3 regions of the Peribacillus sp. NPDC058002 genome follow, and region 3 is predicted to be linked to each of the others. Evidence: riboswitches for the same ligand, from Rfam matches in the RefSeq annotation. Region 3 holds a riboswitch; each other region holds the start of a gene.

What was found. A riboswitch is a leader RNA that binds a small molecule or an ion and turns the genes downstream of it on or off. The one in region 3 is predicted to bind thiamine pyrophosphate.
Region 1: it holds a riboswitch for thiamine pyrophosphate, as region 3 does, so the genes downstream of both, tenA (thiaminase II) here and thiC (phosphomethylpyrimidine synthase ThiC) in region 3, are expected to answer to the same signal.
Region 2: it holds a riboswitch for thiamine pyrophosphate, as region 3 does, so the genes downstream of both, tenA (thiaminase II) here and thiC (phosphomethylpyrimidine synthase ThiC) in region 3, are expected to answer to the same signal.

Annotation. Positions count from the first base shown of each region.
Region 1 is NZ_JBHVQU010000175.1:75-6,318, forward strand. Features, by position in the region: partial or broken gene ACFVSH_RS20480 (AMP-binding enzyme) at 1-294, shown strand, start outside; gene ACFVSH_RS20485 (SDR family NAD(P)-dependent oxidoreductase) at 347-1,093, shown strand; TPP riboswitch at 1,229-1,357, shown strand; gene tenA (thiaminase II) at 1,492-2,175, shown strand; gene ACFVSH_RS20495 (ECF transporter S component) at 2,190-2,774, shown strand; gene ACFVSH_RS20500 (ABC transporter ATP-binding protein) at 2,785-4,242, shown strand; gene ACFVSH_RS20505 (energy-coupling factor transporter transmembrane component T family protein) at 4,259-5,035, shown strand; gene ACFVSH_RS20510 (thiamine phosphate synthase) at 5,076-5,687, shown strand; gene thiO (glycine oxidase ThiO) at 5,689-6,244, shown strand, end outside.
Region 2 is NZ_JBHVQU010000118.1:5,572-11,815, forward strand. Features, by position in the region: gene ACFVSH_RS17760 (ABC transporter ATP-binding protein) at 5-1,822, shown strand; gene ACFVSH_RS17765 (GDSL-type esterase/lipase family protein) at 1,876-2,577, opposite strand; gene ACFVSH_RS17770 (GNAT family N-acetyltransferase) at 2,795-3,301, shown strand; gene ACFVSH_RS17775 (aspartyl-phosphate phosphatase Spo0E family protein) at 3,370-3,564, opposite strand; gene ACFVSH_RS17780 (Fur-regulated basic protein FbpA) at 3,818-4,006, opposite strand; SAM riboswitch class I at 4,183-4,287, opposite strand; TPP riboswitch at 4,446-4,551, shown strand; gene tenA (thiaminase II) at 4,642-5,331, shown strand; gene thiW (energy coupling factor transporter S component ThiW) at 5,335-5,856, shown strand; partial or broken gene thiD (bifunctional hydroxymethylpyrimidine kinase/phosphomethylpyrimidine kinase) at 5,825-6,244, shown strand, end outside.
Region 3 is NZ_JBHVQU010000007.1:15,582-21,825, forward strand. Features, by position in the region: gene ACFVSH_RS02905 (histidine phosphatase family protein) at 1-472, shown strand, start outside; gene ACFVSH_RS02910 (HAD family hydrolase) at 642-1,430, shown strand; TPP riboswitch at 1,546-1,660, shown strand; gene thiC (phosphomethylpyrimidine synthase ThiC) at 1,796-3,577, shown strand; gene ACFVSH_RS02920 (hypothetical protein) at 3,600-3,770, shown strand; gene ACFVSH_RS02925 (spore coat protein) at 4,230-4,862, shown strand; gene ACFVSH_RS02930 (carboxymuconolactone decarboxylase family protein) at 4,920-5,285, opposite strand; gene ACFVSH_RS02935 (cytochrome c oxidase assembly protein) at 5,398-6,180, opposite strand; gene ACFVSH_RS02940 (DUF2243 domain-containing protein) at 6,170-6,244, opposite strand, start outside.

The DNA.
Region 1 (6,244 bases), on a different contig from region 3:
GCTTATGTAGAAAATGTATTGTATGAACACCCGGATATTTCTAGCGCTCAGGTTATTGCAGTTCCAGATGCCCGTCTTCAGGAAAAAGCATGTGCATGTATCAGCATGAAAACGGGGAAGAGCCCGATCACGATGGATTCCATGCAGGAATTTCTCTCGCAAAAGGGTTTGGCCAAACAATATTGGCCTGAACTTCTTGAAATAATGGATGACTTTCCTCGTACGGCAAGCGGGAAAATCCAGAAATTCCGGCTCCGGGAAATGATAAATGAAAAGTTAGTCGACAAGATATAAGCAGTTTAAATAAATCCATATTGACTAAATGGTGAAAGTGGAGGGAAATACGATGAATAAAAGAATCGCATTTATTACCGGTGCCGGAAGCGGAATTGGCAGAGAGATTGCAAAAAAATTGGCTTCTCGCAATTTTAACATCATCGTGGCTGATATAAATCATAAAAATGCTGAGGAAACGGTTTCTTTAATCGAAAATTCGGGTTTTGAAGCCAGGGCGGTCCATTGTGATGTAACGAAATTAGAAAGTGTTAAAAAAGCCGTTGAAGAAACAGTGAATCATTATCATAAAATAGATATATTGGTTAATAATGCAGGCTGGGATAAGGTGGAACCTTTTTTAAAAAGCGATCCTAGCACTTGGAAAAGGATTATCGATATTAATTTACTTGGGCAGATCCATACTTGCAAGGAAATTTTACCTCTCATGATTGAAAATGGTTATGGAAAGGTAGTAAATATTGCATCTGATGCAGCTAGAGTAGGATCAAGTGGAGAGGCAGTTTATTCGGCTGCTAAGGGAGGGGTGATTGCCTTCACAAAAACGATAGCAAGAGAAATGGCACGTCACAAACTCAACATCAATTGTATTGCGCCAGGTCCTGCAGATACGCCCCTATTTCAAGAAATAGGCTCATACAATGAAGGTATAGCAGGTGCCTTGGAAAAAGCGATTCCATTTCGCCGGCTAGCTCAACCAGAGGACATTGCCAGTGCTGTTGCCTATTTCGTTTCGGAAGATGCAGGGTATATTACGGGGCAAACACTTTCCGTAAATGGTGGATTAACTATGGTCTAATCAATATAGTTGGGTGGTTATGCAAGATTGAAAGGCTAGTAAACTTAAAGCATTAGGTTGAAAACTTTTTCTAATACGTTTGACAATTGGATTTATCGTGTTAATATAAAGGCAAATGAAAATTAAATATACAATTTGTACCACTAGGGGTGCTTTATAGGTAAAAGTTGATTTTACCGCAGAAGCTGAGATTAGAGTATGACTTTAAGACCCTTAGAACCTGATCTGGTTTATACCAGCGTAGGGAAGTGGGGTCTGGAACGATACGTTTCTGTATTTTTTCAAGTACAACCACTTTCTTTACGTTTAAGAAAGTGGTTTTTTGTTTGCAAAAAAAGGGGTGATAAAAGTTTTTTTCTGTAAGATTCATTGAAAAATACTATTTGGAGGTAATGGACATGAAGTTTTCAGAGGAAATCCGTCGGGAAGTTGACCATATTTGGGAAGCTAGTTTTAATCACCCGTTTGTTGCAGGAATAGGAGATGGCACATTGCCATTGGAATGTTTTCGTTTTTATGTCATGCAAGATGCCTATTATTTATCTCATTTTGCCAGGGTTCAAGCTTTAGGGGCAGTCAAAGCTACAGATTTACATACAACAAGCAGGCTTGCCGGCCATGCACAAGGAACATATGAAGCGGAGTTGAAGCTTCATGAGAATTTTTCTGAGAGATTAGGCATCACAAAAGAAGAAAGGCAAAATTTCAAACCCGCCCCGACTGCTTATGCTTATACTTCCCATATGTATCGTGCAGCTTATTCGGGACATTTAGGTGATGTTATTGCAGCCATCTTGCCGTGTTACTGGCTGTATTATGAAATAGGTGAAAAGCTGCAAGGTAGCATACCCGAAGAGCCGATTTATCAAGAATGGATAGCGGCGTACGGAGGAGAGTGGTTCCGCACTTTGGTGGAAGAACAAATTGCGAGGCTTGATGAGATTGCTGAAAAAGTAACGGACGAAGATAAGGAGAGGATGAAAGAGCATTTTATCCTTAGCAGCCAATATGAATACTCATTTTGGGAAATGGCTTATCGTTTAGAGACATGGCCTGTGCACCAGGAAACACTGGAAGTATAAAGGAGAATGAAATAATGAAAAAAGGATTGAAATTAACGGATATATTAGTCACGATCGTGATTTCGGTAGCATTTGGAATCGTTTATATCCTTTGGGGTTCGATTTACTATTCTGTTAAACCATTAGGATTACATCTGGATCAACTTATTTATGGAATGTGGTTTATAGCTGGTCCCGTCGCCTTTTTAATTTTACGGAAACCGGGTGTGGCACTTTTGGCGGAGATTGCTGCAGCTTCCGGGGAATTCTTTCTAGGTTCTCCTTGGGGGCTGACCGTACTGTTATATGGGGTGGTCCAAGGTTTGTTCGCGGAACTGGTGTTCATGGGGTTCAAATATAAAAAATTCAATATGTCGGTGGCCGTTTTAGCTGCGGTAGCTTCCTGCCTTGCATCCGTACTAATGGATTTTGCATACGGGGAAATTGGTGCGCTTTCTACTTGGAATCTATCTTTATTCATGATAGCGAGGTTTGTGGGTTCCATTTTCTTTGCAGGTGTGACTGCCTATTATCTAGTTAAAGTCTTGGAAGCGACTGGAGTAACTAATCTTGTTCGTCCGGTTTCAAATAAAGATTATGCAGAACTGGATCAAAATTAGGTTGAGGGCCATGGAACCAATCATTTCAGTTGAGAAGTTAAGAATGAAATATCCCGGTGATGAATCTTTGGTTTTCAAGGACCTATCCTTATCGTTAGATATAGGAGAAAAGGTACTATTGTTGGGACCATCAGGATGTGGTAAGTCCACTCTTTTGCAAGTGTTAAGCGGATTGATTCCGAATTCCATCGAAGTCCCGATGAAAGTTGAAGAAATGAAATGCCCTTCTTCATGGGGGTATGTTTTTCAAGACCCTGATAGTCAGTTTTGCATGCCATTTGCCGATGAGGAAATCGCCTTCGTCCTTGAGAATCTTTCCGTCCCTAAAGGTGAAATGAAAGGGAAAATCCAATATCATCTCCGTAAAGTAGGATTGAACCTAGGCCATACAAGTATAGAAACATTATCAGGCGGGATGAAACAGCGTCTGGCAATCGCTTCAGTATTGGCCCTTGAACCAGAAGTGATATTTTTGGATGAACCAACCGCCATGCTTGATCCGGAAGGAACAAAAGAAATCTGGGACTTGTTGAAGGAAGTTGGTCGAGACAAAACGGTTATAATCGTCGAGCATAAAATTGACCATGTTTTAGAATTCATCGATCGAATCGTGCTTTTTAATGATGACGGTCAAATCATGGCTGATGGTCCAAGAGACACCATTCTTTCACAATATAAAAATGAAATGAAAGAATATGGAATATGGTTTCCAGGTGTTTGGGATGAATATGTAAATCAGCATGCACCCATTCGTGAACACCAATTTACAGATGATTCACTCCTTATGCATGTGCAAGGATTTAGCGGTTTTCGGAATAAAGAGGAAAAAATCAAGATTGAAGAGCTGAAGGTTCATTCAGGGGAATGGATTGTAATCAGGGGAGAAAATGGCGCGGGAAAGAGCACACTTTTGCAAGCACTGATGCAGTTCATAAAAACGGATGGTAAGTATGAATTAATGGGGACCCCCATTAAAAGGGTGAAAAATCCAACAAATCATATGACGTTTGTCTTTCAGAATCCTGAGTTTCAGTTCGTTGCAAATACTGTATATGAAGAGATTGCCTATTCATTGCGGATTGACAAACGGCCTCAACAAGAAATAGATGAGAGGGTCCGCACATTGCTTAAAGTGTTCGGCCTTATGGCACATCGGGATAAACATCCGTTTCAATTATCAATGGGTCAAAAGCGTCGCCTAAGCGTAGCTGCTTCAATTGTAATAGATAAAAAAATCATTCTCCTGGATGAGCCGACCTTTGGCCAAGATTCGAAAAATACCTTTGCATTACTGGAATGGTTTGAGGAATATCGAAGGCGCGGAATAACAGTGATCATGGTAACTCATGACGATCATATTTCAAAAAACTTTGCTACCAGGATCTGGATGGTTAAGGACGGAAACGTAATAAGTGATGAAAACATTGCGCAGGCCGGATTTTTGGAGACTGAAGTTTTATCACTTTAAAAGGAGTGTCATGTAGATGAATGTTTCAAATACAGAAACATGGCTCCATAGAATTAATCCAAGCGTTAAACTTGGTGTACTGATTGTGTTATGCATCGTGGCGTTATTCATTCATGACCTGAATTATATGATGAATATCACCATTGGCGTATTACTTTTATTTTTGTTTTTTACCGGGCATTCGATAAAACGAATCTTACTTTTATCGATTCCCTTTTGTTTCATTTTTATATCCACCTCTTCCGCAATGATATTATTCGGACAAGGTAAGACGCTTTGGTTCGAGTGGGGCCTAATATCGATAACGGAAGAAAGTTTCATGAGGGGAATACTTGTGGGCTTTCGAGCTTTGTTCTTTGCGGCCCTTGGATTAACTTTTTCCTTAACGACAAGGCCAGTGAACTTGTTTTATTCGTTAATGCAGCAAGTGAAGCTTAAACCGAAATATGCCTATAGTTTCATGGCGGCATTAAGGCTGATTCCCATCATGATGGAGGAGTTCCAAACGATACGAAACGCGATGAAGGTACGCGGTTTCGAAAGGGGAAAAGGGATAAGATCTGTATATTTTAAGATGAAAGCCTATTCCATCCCGTTGTTATCCGGAAGCATCAGACGTGCTCACCGAATCGCGGTTGCGATGGAGGCAAAGCGATTTACAGACACTCGGAATCGAACATACTATTATGAATTTGGGTTTTCAAAAAAGGATCATGGTTTCATTTTGTATTTTATCATCCTGCTGTTGGCCGGCTTTTATCTATCGATTCAATACCCGTTAGTATCTATTTGATTTTATGAGATGGTAATTTTACTAGTTAGGGGTTCTTAGTATGAATGCACATGAATTGCATATTATTTCTACTGGGAAACAGCCAATTGAAAAGTTTGTCGAGATCGCTTCAAACATTCAGGAACATGTTGATTTCTTTTATCTAAGGGAAAAGCAAATGAGTGCATCGGAACTCTATCGAGCAGTGACCCTATTACATGATAATAAGATTCCGCTTTCTAAGATCGTCATTAATGACCGGATGGATGTAGCCTGGGTACACAAAGTATTTGGTGTGCAATTGGCTTTTCATAGTTTAGATGCGGGAGTCGTAAAAGGAGCTTTTCCAGGGATGAATATTGGCTGTTCGATCCATTCCATGGATGAAGCGAAAGCCGCATTCAGCAAAGGAGCCAATTACGCGATTTATGGACATGTTTTTGAAACGGATTCAAAAATCGGACTTCCTCCTAAGGGAGTTAAGGAGCTTAATGCAATCACAAGAAATGTCAATCTTCCGATAATTGCGATAGGCGGAATAACACCTTTCAATTGCCAAGTCGTACTGGATGCGGGGGCACGCGGAATTGCCGTCATGTCAGGTGTGCTTGAAGCTGAAAATCCGATTAAAGCCGTTAAAGAATATTCGAGGTCTTTGGGAAAGGAGACATAAGATGAATTCCATATATGATGCAATCATTGTTGGGGGAGGAGTAATAGGTGGATCCATTGCTTTTCAATTAGCCAAACGAGGCAAAAAGGTCCTTTTATTGGAAAAAGATAGACTCGCCAGTAAAGCATCCAGTGCTGCAGCCGGGATGTTAGGGGCACAATCCGAGTTGGATGCTGATAACCCGCTTTTTACATTGGCAAGCCGAAGCAGAGGGATGTTTCCTGCACTGGCGGAAGAATTAAAAGACATAAGTGGAATAGACATCGAATTAGTGAACAAGGGCATGTTTAAGGTGGCGCTAACGAATGATCAGGTAGCCGATTTGAAGAACATGATCAGAGTCCAGCAAGATGCGGGACTTGAGGCTGAATGGCTATCGACTGCCGAAATGAGGAAAACGGAACCGCTTCTATCGGATGAGATTAAGGGGGCCATGTTCATTCCGAAGGATGGACAAGTTTCTGCCACTAGGCTATCGCTCGCTTTTACTGAATCTGCAGCTGCCCTTGGTGTAGACATAAAGGAATTCGTTCATGTCTCCGGTTTAGTTACGGAAA
Region 2 (6,244 bases), on a different contig from region 3:
CGCTATGAGTGGAGGACATATTCCATTCAGCCACAAAGGCCGCAGTACCATGCATGCAATCCCCTCAAAAGGAAGCATATGGTTGATGCTCAAGCAAATGTTCAATCGGGTCCCATCGAAGTGGAAGTTTTGCACTTTGGTTTTATGTATCATGCTTTTCATTTCATTGCTTGAGTTCTCCATCCCCCAGTTGACGCAGTTTACGATTGATACAATCATTCCTGAAAAAAGATATGACTCGTTAATCTGGATTGGTGCAGGAATTCTTTGTGCTGCCATTTTATTGGCTTTACTGAACTACTTTAACAGCTATATCGTTTCCAAGGTCGGTCAAAAGGCTATTACGGATATACGGAATAGCATGTATGACCATATTCAAACACTGGATATGAAATTCTTTGATAAAAACCGTACCGGTGACTTAATGTCGCGGTTGACCAATGATGTTAATTTACTGCAGCAGCTCATCTCTTCAAGCATGCTTCAAGTCTTGACTGACACGGTGACTTTCATTGCCGTGGCGGTATATATGCTTTTCATTAACTGGAAGCTGACCATTGTACTTCTTTTTACATTCCCTTTCATGTTCTATATCACAAGGGTATTCGGGAAACGCATCAGGATGTCATTTAGGTCTGTGCAAAGTTCCGCAGGAGATGTCAGCAACCAGTTACAGGATTCCATTTCAGGAATGCGGCTCATTCAATCTTTTACAAATGAAGAATTCGAATCAAGGAAGTTTGCGGAGCGTAATCAGGAAAATATGACTGCAAACCTTAAGTCCGTTCGGCTACGCTCCATGTTCGGCCCGATAATTGATTTATTGAACAATATCGGTCTTGTAGCAGTCATTGTGGTCGGTGCTTGGCAAGTGATGGAAGGTGAATTCACAATAGGGTTAATCGTGGCCTTTCTCGCCTATTTGAGGTTACTGCAGAGTCCCGTTCGCAATTTTAGCCGGGTCATCAGCATTGTCCAGCAATCAGCCGCGGCCTTTGAGCGGATAACTGAAATATTAGAAACCCAGCCCGAAATAAGTGACAAGGAAAATGCCACCGAACTCCCTTACATAAAAAGGAAAATCGAATTTCAATGTGTTGATTTTTCGTATGATGAAAGTGTACCTGTCCTCAGCCATTTAAGCCTGTCCATGAAAGCTGGTCAAGTAACTGCTCTGGTCGGCTCCTCTGGCGCTGGAAAATCGACCATCACGAGCCTTTTGATCCGATTTTATGATCCGCAAGATGGCACGATTAAAATGGATGGTCATGATATCAAGGATGTGTCACTGAAATCATTACGGGGACAAATGGGGATTGTTTCCCAGGATATCATTTTATTCAATGGCTCCATTCGTGATAACATCGTGTATGGCAAACTTGATGCTACAGATGCTGAAATCATCGAATCCGCCAAAGCGGCAAATGCGCATGACTTTATCAGTGCCTTTCCTGATGGTTATGATTCTCAGATTGGAGAGCGCGGAGTCAAGCTTTCAGGCGGACAAAAACAGCGCATTGCCATAGCTAGGGCACTTTTGAAAAATCCGCAAATCATCATTCTCGATGAAGCAACGGCGGCCTTGGATACAGAATCCGAACATTTGATCCAGCAAGCATTGTCACGTTTAATGAAAAAGCGGACCTCAATAGTAATTGCACATCGTTTATCGACCATTCATGATGCGGATCAAATTATCGTTCTGGAAAAAGGGCAGGTTCATGAAAAAGGAACACATGAAGAATTATTGCTAAACAACGGCAGATACAAGCAACTCCATGACTTACAGTTCCCTCAACTTAAAGCGATATCAAATTCCTAGCTACTTCTTAGAGGGCAAAAATGCACAGGAAGCCTTCCTGTGCATTTTTGCTTTCATTTGAAATCATAACTTTCCAAAACCCGGTTCGCAATGAGCTGATACCCTTTTTCATTCGGATGTAACTTATCACTGAAATACTCTGTTTTCTTTTTACCTTCAAAAAGATCATTTGTAGGAATGAATAACATCCTTTTATCTTTATCCGCTATTCCCTTTATTGACAGGTTATAATCACGAATGAGCTTTTCAAGTTTTTGATTGTCTTTTATTGGGTTATATAGTCCTACTACCAGAATATCCGCCTTTTCGTTTGCCTCTATCAAGGTTGATGTAATCTTTTTGAGATGGTCGATATACTCCCGTTTTCCCTCAATGATTTTTCGGTCACTTATTTTCTCCAAGTTCCCTCCGTTACTATTGATCAAGTCATTCGTTCCAATAAAAACGATGAAAGTATCGGCTTCATCAAGTTTCGTTTTAATGCGGTAATCATCAAGCTGTTTCATCACCCCATCCGTTTCCTGGCCTTTTATACCGTAATTCCAAAAACTCACTTTTTGTTCCGATTGCGGATTATTCAATTCATCCTCAAGGCCTTCTATATATCCTTCCCCATCCTTATCTCCTTTTCCATAGGTTAATGAATCTCCAAAAGCCATCACCCTTTGCACATCTTCTGACTCCGAGGCCTGAAATTCATACGCAGCAAAACATATAACGAGTACTATAATCAATAAACCTGCCAATTTTTTCATTTGATTCTCCTCTTGTCTCTTTACTAGAAGTATTTATTTTTTTACATACCCAAAAAATCTACAGTCTTAACATAAAAAAATTGTCAGATAAAGATTCAAGAGTGTATGATAATATAAAACTTTCAATGGATTGGGTGTCATTCACCGTCCCTTAAACAAAATACGGGATTACCCTTCATTCTGGAGATTGAATAAATGATAGTTAGGAGTTTAAATCATGGAAGAGCTCATAGCGTTTAGAGAGGCAGGACTATCCGATCTACCCAGAATTGTTGAAATATATAATTCAACAATTGCTTCAAGAATGGTCACGGCAGATACGGAGCCTGTATCCGTCCAATCGAGGGTTAAATGGTTTGAGGAACATCATTCAGAAAGTAGACCGCTATTTATCATTACTATAGAAGGGAAAACTGCTGGATGGATGAGCTTTCAATCCTTCTATGGCCGACCGGCATATAATTCCACTGCCGAAATCAGCATTTATATAGATGATTATTTCCGGGGAAAAGGAATCGGACAAACTTCGATTCAAAAGGCAATTGAATGGAGTCCAAAATTAGGTGTTAAGACTCTATTGGGTTTCATTTTCGCCCACAATACACCAAGCCTTAAGCTTTTTTCCAAATTCGGGTTTGAAGAATGGGCACATTTACCTCAAGTTGCCGAGTTGGATGGGATTGAGCGGGATTTGCTCATTCTTGGTAAACGTGTCGATATGTAATATCAATCTTTAGAGCTATTGCCTTGAGCAGTAGCTTTTTCATATTAATCGAGTGCGAATTGGCTAATTTAAAAATACCTATATGCTTTCTGGAGGTAAAAATGTTCACAATCTCTTTTACTTGTTAACGCATTTAATAGCGTATCCAATTCTTGACTGGCTTGAACAGTTAGCAGACTTGATAAGCCGTAAATTGCTGCCAAGTTAATCATTTCTTTTCTTTTCTCTTCTATTTTTTCTATAGTTACCTTAAGGCAAGGCATTATATAGCCACCTCCCATTTATTCAATTTTTTTACACTTTCATCATAATGAATATACTAGTTAAAATCAACTATTTTTCGGAAATTAAATGTGTTATTTTAAAGGATGAATGTGACAAAATGACTATTAATCCTGTAATTATGTATATTTTGTGTCATTTTCTATTAAACGCAAAAAAGCATCCACTAGTGTAGACTGTGAATGCTTACATCATATCTCTTATCCAAGAACCCAAACTATAGTCCATCGTTTACTATGTCATCCATTCAGAAGGTGACTCGGTATTTGGTTTATTTATAACAATCTTATATTCATCTTCAAGTACTTTTAATGGGGCATCATAAAGGTGCCTTTCATCAGAGGTTTTGTATACTCCATTGGCCAATAACTCTTCAATAAGCTTTGCCTTCCTCTGTTCGATCCTCTTAAATAATTCTGCCATGTAAATGGCTCCTTTCCTAGTCATCCTAGAGCCTGCTTCTAGTTAGCTAAACTTTATCAACTTGTTTTATTTTCACCAAATTATATATACCTTTTCTATTATGTCACTAAACGTTATTTCCCAAAAATAAAAGCCCCTTCTAATTCAAGAAGAGGCTGACAGTGTCCGTACGGCTCTTCTTATCTTCCAAGCATATGCTTGTTGGATTTAGCACAGTTCCCAAAACGGGTCCGCTGCCGAGGTTTCTTTGGGCCAAGTCCCTCCACCTCTCTGGATAAGAAATCGATATATAAATGATGTAGACATGATTTTATCCTAATAACCATCAAAAGTCAATTACCTGGTTCTCCCTTTTTTCCTGGACATAAAATGGTCCCTCTTTTAAATGCAGGTTGCATTTTCTTGTCTTTCTGATATGATGTCAGTAATTACATACAATTCACACCACTAGGGGAGTCTTTTTTTAAGACTGAGATGGAATTAGTTCCGGACCCTTTGAACCTGAACCGGCTCATACCGGCGGAGGGAAGTGGATGATATCGTCCATTTTCAGACTATATCCATCTACCCCGTTCCGTATTCAGGAACGGGGTTTTTTCATGAACAAAGGGATCCATTCTAAAGGAGGATGAACAATGGAGAATGTTAAATTAGAAACATTCAGTGATAGACTACATGCACGGTCAAAAGAGATTTGGAAAAGGAACCATTCACATCCCTTCGTCCAGGCAATTGGAAATGGTACGCTTCCTGAAAAGAAATTTGCCTATTACCTGAAGCAGGACTATATCTATCTCATGGATTATTCCAAGCTCTTTGCTTTAGGTGTAATCAAAGCTCATAACATCGAAACCATGGCAAAGTTTGCGAGTATTTTAAATGAAACCCTTCAAGTGGAAATGGATATTCATCGGCATTATGCTTCCGAATTCGGGATCACTTCCAAGGAATTGGAAGATACAGAACCTACTCCAACGACTCTAGCCTATACAGGCTATATGCTAAATGCAGCTCAGCATGGGACTTTGGCAGACTTGATCGCCTGTCTTCTGCCCTGCGCTTGGGATTATTATGAAATCGGTTTGCTACTGAAAGAACAAAATGGAGCAGCATTGGAAAACAATCGCTACGCAGATTGGATAAGGTCCTATTCATCTCCTGAATTCGGGGAAGCACATAAATGGCTGATCGCTTTGTTGGAAGAATTGACGGAAGGCATGCCAGAAAAGGAACTTCTTAGATTAGAAAAGCACTTTTTGGTTACTTCCCGATATGAATATTTATTTTGGGATATGGTTCATAATGAGCAAGATTGGCCGCTGTAGATGATGAATCCTGTCAAGAAACTGACGTTGACTGCCATGATCACGGCTATTACGACGCTGACCAGTTCATTTATTTTCATTCCTGCAGGATTTGCAAAGGTCTTTCCTATTCAGCATCTGGCAAATGTCCTGACGGCCGTTCTATTGGGGCCAGCTTATGCAGTGACACAAGCTTTTTTAGTTTCCATCATTAGAAACATGTCTGGTACCGGTTCAATTTTCGCCTTTCCCGGTAGCATGATCGGTGCACTTTTGGCTGCCATCCTTTACCGAAAAACACAAAGCTTAAAATTTGCCTGTTTAGGGGAAGTGATCGGGACCGGTATTCTCGGTTCCCTAGCCTGTTATCCACTTGCCCTCCTCCTATTGGGGGAAAAAGCTGCGCTCTTTGGTTTTTTACCGGCTTTTATGCTCAGTTCATTCGCTGGTGCGATTTTAGCATTCATATTACTTAAAATACTTCTAAAAAATAATTATATGAAGGGGTTTTTTTATGAAAACAGCATTAACCATCGCAGGCTCTGATTCAGGGGGCGGCGCAGGAATACAAGCGGATTTAAAAACATTTTCTGCACATGGTGTCTTTGGAATGTCTGCCATCACAGCCGTAACCGCACAAAATACAATGGAAGTCCGTTCAGTACAGCCAATTGAAACAGCAATCATATCAGATCAAATTGCAGCTATCTTTGAAGATATTCCTGTCGATGCAGTAAAAATAGGCATGCTAGGATCAAAAGAAATCGTGGAAACTGTCGCTGCGTCCCTTAAAACCTTCTTGCCTGCCATCGTTATCCTTGACCCTGTCATGATTTCCAAAAGCGGTCATCATTTGCTCGACGAAAAGGCTGTCTCTGCCTTAAAAATGGATTTGCTTCCGCTTGCAACACTTGTAACCCCTAATGTACCGGAA
Region 3 (6,244 bases):
TACGGCGGATGATATGAGGCAATGGTTTGAGGACTATGATGCAGCGGATATCATTTACGGAACGACTTTGTTTGGTGTGGAGGAATGGCAGGAATGTTATTGCAGTGATATGTCGAGAGCTGTCAAGACAGCGGAACATATCTATCCAGGTACGGTTCATCGGATGGAGGAGCTGCGGGAAATACCTTCCCCTCCACTTAAAGGAAAGGTTAAGCTGCCGTTCATCCTTTGGGCAATCTGGATCCGCTGCTGCTCGGTAATCAACAAGCAGACAAGGGCGGAAATTAAGATCGCTGAGCGAAGGATCAATAAAGTATTGGATGAGGTCTTAGCAAAGGGGGACAGGGATGTTCTGATCGTGAGTCATGCCGCCCTCATGGTATATATGAGGAAAGAGCTGATACGACGGGGGTTTAATGGTCCAAAGTTCAAGATTGCCAGTAATGGAAAGCTTTATGTATTTAAAAGATGATAAAGGGACTATATTAGGTTTCCTACCAGAAGGGGTAAGTCATTTTTGCTTATTTTAAGAAAGAGGAAGGCATTTTCCGAATAGTTATTCTTTTTTTATTGGTTGTGGTTTATTATTGTAATAGTGTAATTTCTACGAATTCAATAATAGGGGAAGAGGGGTGGACATTTTGCTGAAGGCAGTTTTTTTTGATTTAGATGATACATTACTTTGGGATCAGAAAAGTGTAAAAGAGGCTTTTGTGGCCACATGCGAAGTGGCTAAGGAGAAATATGGCCTGAATGTCGTCGAGTTTGAAGAGGCTGTGCGAAAGGAAGCACGTGAGCTTTATTCTTCTTACGATACATATGCATTCACTCAAATGATCGGAATCAACCCATTTGAGGGATTATGGGGAAACTTTCAGGATGATCATGATGAATTCCGGAAGATGGCCGGGATTGCACCGGCTTATCGGAAAGAAGCGTGGACGAGAGGTTTGAAGGCATTAGGGATCGATGATCAGGAATTCGGGCTTGAACTGGCAGAACGTTTCCCGGCCGAGAGACGCAAAAAGCCATTTATCTATGAAGAGACCTTCCGTGTTCTCGATGAATTAAAAGGGAAGTACAAATTGCTATTGCTTACGAATGGATCTCCTGAACTGCAAAATACCAAACTTGAAATTACCCCTGAACTGGTTCCTTATTTCGACCAAATCGTGATTTCAGGCGCTTTTGGACGAGGTAAACCAGATGCCTCCATTTTTGAGCATGCTTTGGAAATCATGGAGCTTGATAAGGATGAAGTATTGATGGTCGGAGACAATTTAATGACCGATATCCTTGGAGCATCACGGGTAGGCATAAAGTCAGTTTGGATAAATCGCCATGATAAGGAACGGAATGAAGTGATTCCGACCTATGAAATCAAGCATTTAGAGGAGCTTTACCCAATTCTTGAGAGCTTGGGGAATTAATTAATGGCACTCTCCAAATAACAGATTTTGGAGAGTTGTAATGAAAATATTAGGTCTTTCAAATTATTTACAGAATGAAAAGGGTGATATATAGTTACCCTGTAATCAATTAAATTATTCAGACTAGGGGTGTCCAATAAAAGTTGGGCTGAGAGAGAAGCGCTTAAGCTTCTTAACCCTCAGGACCTGATCTGGTTCATACCAGCGTGGGGAAGTTAGAATCTACTAAACAATGACATTTCAATTGGTCATTTCTGTAGTCATACTAACGTTAGCCGGGTCTTAAATATGAGATCTGGCTTTTTCGTGCGAAATGGATTGGATTTTGTCCTTTTTAAATGAACTTAAAAAGGAGAAATGAAATCATGATGAGTAATTCTGTAAATGACATGAACGTTTCAATTATGTCCAGTTTTGCCGGGAGTAAAAAAGTGTATGCTGAAGGGTCTAGACCTGATATTAAAGTACCTATGCGTGAAATTAAGCTAAGTCCGACTACAGGGTCATTTGGAGAAGAAGAGAATCCGCCTTTACGAGTTTATGACACAAGCGGTTTTTATACGGATTCAGATTATCCCATTGATATTCGTAAAGGTCTGGCCCCGATTAGACGAAGCTGGGTTCTGGAACGGGAAGTTGTTGAAGAGTATGATGGCCGTGAAATAAAGCCCGAAGATAACGGGTATAAAAAAGTTGAGTCACAATCCAATGCCGAAGTTTTTCCGGGTTTGAAAAGAAAACCATTGCGTGCAGTGAAAGGGCAAAACGTGACCCAGCTCCATTATGCCCGTAAAGGTATCATTACTCCAGAAATGGAGTTCATTTCGATCAGGGAAAATGTGGCCCCTGAGTTTGTAAGAGAAGAGGTAGCTAGCGGGCGGGCTATCATTCCGGCAAATATTAACCATCCTGAAAGTGAGCCCATGATCATCGGACGTAATTTTCATGTGAAAATAAATGCGAATATTGGGAATTCGGCTGTAAGTTCATCGATCGAAGCTGAAGTGGAGAAAATGACTTGGGCTACACGATGGGGTGCAGACAATATAATGGATCTTTCCACCGGGAAGAATATTCACACGACCCGGGAATGGATTATCAGAAATTCACCTGTGCCAGTTGGGACGGTTCCGATATATCAAGCATTGGAAAAAGTGAATGGAGTCGCGGAGGATTTAAATTGGGAAGTTTTCCGGGATACATTAATCGAGCAGGCTGAGCAAGGTGTCGATTACTTCACCATACACGCTGGTGTCCTTTTGCGATACATCCCCATGACAGCCAAGCGAGTTACGGGAATCGTTTCCCGAGGGGGCTCCATCATGGCACAATGGTGCTTGGCCCACCACCAAGAAAGTTTCCTCTATACTCACTTTGAAGAGATTTGTGAAATCATGAAGGCGTATGATGTCTCTTTCTCATTAGGTGACGGCCTTCGTCCTGGATCCATTGCAGATGCAAACGATGAGGCACAATTTGCTGAATTGGAAACACTTGGGGAACTGACGAAGATTGCTTGGAAGCACGATGTTCAAGTCATGGTGGAGGGACCTGGTCACGTACCGATGCATTTGATTAAAGAAAATATGGATAAGCAGCTGGAAGTCTGTCAAGAAGCACCATTCTATACCCTGGGACCATTGACAACGGATATAGCTCCTGGATACGATCATATCACTTCTGCGATTGGTGCTGCCATGATTGGATGGTTTGGAACTGCCATGCTTTGTTATGTGACACCGAAAGAGCATTTGGGACTTCCGAATAAAGAGGATGTTCGGGTAGGGGTCATAACTTATAAAATTGCGGCCCACGCAGCTGACCTTGCTAAAGGCCATCCGCATGCAAGAAAACGGGATGATGCCCTTTCGAAGGCTAGATTCGAATTTCGTTGGAGAGATCAATTCAATCTTTCCCTCGATCCTGAAAGGGCGGTCGAATATCATGATGAAACTCTACCGGCTGAAGGTGCCAAAACAGCCCATTTCTGTTCAATGTGCGGCCCGAAATTCTGCAGTATGAGAATCTCCCAGGACATCCGTGATCTGGCGAAGGAAAAGGGTCTGGGTTTTGAGTCGGTAATCGATGAAGGGCTTAAAGAAAAAGCGAATGAATTCAGGAAAACGGACGGGGAAATCTATCAATGATTCCGACGAGAGGGAGAATTCGATGAATCGGGTAATCCAGATAAAAGTTGAAATGAAACAGTTGGAAACTCAATTGGAACAGCTGAAAAGAGAGCTGAACATTTTTCGGGAGAATTGTATTCATGAATTTGTAAAGCATGACTATAGTCAGCAATGTACAAAGTGCTACTTAATCGAAAGTCTGCAATGGTAGTGATGCCTTAATTGTCCTTTCATTATCTAATCCCCTTAATCATGCTGGGGCATTCAATCACAAAGTCAACATGATTAAGGGGATATTTTTATGCTCATTCATTAAAGCAAAGTTGGAAAATATAAATGCTGTTTGATACTTAACAGGTTATTCCTTGTAGCATTTCTTGATAACATTCATCACAGAGCATTTCATTTCTATCCATGTCAGTAACTTGAAACGTTACGGCATGGATTTTTTTCTTCCGTTTCATCAGTACAATAGAAGCATTTATATGTCATTAGAAATCCTCCCATTGAAATAAATGTGTTAATAGTTTAAAACGTCACGTTTTTTTTATACAGAAAACATGTCTGCAGCTTAATTGGTCTTCTTGGAAGAGTTTAGATTGAATAATCCAGTTGGGGTTCAACATACTAAACTTGTTCGCATCATTGATAAAACGAGGAGGGAAATACAATGCAAAACCAATATCAACAAGGTCAAGTACACCAGAACATGCAAGCGGGTGCCATTCCCCCACAAATGAATCACGGTGGTCACGAAGTATTCGATGTACATGAAGTGTTGTCGGGAACGATTGGTACTTTAAACACGTATACTCTTTTGCGTCAGCATATCAAGGATCAGGAATTACTTGACATCATGGATCGTCAATATCAGTTCATCCAAGATGAATATAATATCTCATTGGAGTGCTTCCAAACGGGCCAGGATCCTTCTAAACGGACTCAGAGCTACAAAATGAATCAAGATAACGATTTTATATATGGATTGACACCAACGCAGCCAAAGAAACCTTTGCAATCCGTCTCGGAAATTACGGATGAATGCATTTCAGGCTTGATGCTTGGAGCTGTCAAGTCTGCAGCATCCATGAAAGCAATGGCAGCGCTTGAAATAACGAATCCGGTGGTTCGCCGCGTATTTGCAGATTCCGTTCCGAACTGCATTGAAATGGCATATGAGATTTCGATATATCAAAACAAACATCATTACTACCAAGTTCCACAGCTTGCGCAGCAGGATATGCAACAAATGTTGAATTCGTATGCACCGGCACAAGGAAATAACAACAATATGAGTCATTAAAAGCATTTGTTAAGAACATAAAGAAGGGATAGGACCAACTCTCCTATCCCTTCTTTATTATTGTTTCATCTGATTTATTTCCTGGATGCATTCCTGGACGAGGGTTACAGCCTGACTCATGGTGGCTCCTCCGCCAAATGCTGCGGTCACGCCAATGGCTTCAAGAATTTCTTGTTCGGAACAGCCTTGATCAAGACATCCTTTTGTATGATAGATAATACAGTATTCATCTTGAGAATATAAGCTTATTCCTAGTGCGATAAGCTGTTTTTCTTTCTGGGATAATTGACCTTCTTTAAAGCACTCTTCCGTAAATGAATTGAATTTCTCTGCGAGATCAGGCATTTTATGCGTAAAGACACCGATTCCAGCTTTATAATCACGAAGAGCATTTTCAGTAGAATTATTAGCTTCGAATTCCATTTTCCATTCAGCTCCATCCTAAATTTTTTTTATCAAAAATTAGTATGAGCCAAATGCTGGATGAATAAACAGAAACATGGAGTTTACCAAAGGAATCATGGAACCGTCCTTCCTACAAGGCAAATGAACCCTTAGGCCGGGTGGCTTTGAACCATTGATAGCAAAGGATGCAGATTAGTGCGACGTCAATGGCATCACCGGCATAGTACATTAGCATTCCACCATTTTCCGCTTGTTCCTTGGTGACTCCGCTTGGAGGGTGGGCAAAAATATATTTAGAAAGGATATCATGGGCGGCCAGTGAAATTGTAAAAACGATAGCTCGAAACATGAAGCTGAACCTGTGTGGCGCAGGGTCCATATAGATCATGGACGCAGTGAATAGATAGCCGGCTATGAACACGTGAAAATGCACCAAGGCATGTAGAAGAGAATTGTGATGCATCAACCCATATAACCCAGTCGTATAAAGGATCCAGAGTCCCCCAATATTAAGCGTGGAAGCAGTGATTGGATGACTTGAAATTCGCAGCGGCCAGCTTTTCAACAACTTTGAAAGTCGTCTTGCTGATTGTACATCAAGTGTTCGCAGTGCAAGAGTTATAGGTGCAGCAAGCACGAGTAGAATTGGTGCAATCATTCCAAGCAATAAATGACCAACCATGTGCGTGGTGAAGTCCATATGCGCCCGATTTGCTATGGGACCTATAATTGCAAAGGCTGCACAGATGGTGCCAAGAATCCAAAAGAAAGTACGGTATAAGGGCCATTTTTTATAGCGGCGATTCGAAAATACGACAGCTGCGATATAAATAACTATAACAAGTGAGAAAAGAATCAATAAAATCGGTTCAAAACCAGTTCCATTATCATGAATATGTCCATTACTGTGCATGGCGGCCGTCTTCTTTCATTTTAAGTAAGCTGCTTCTTGTTAGAATGACGATGGTAATGCCGAT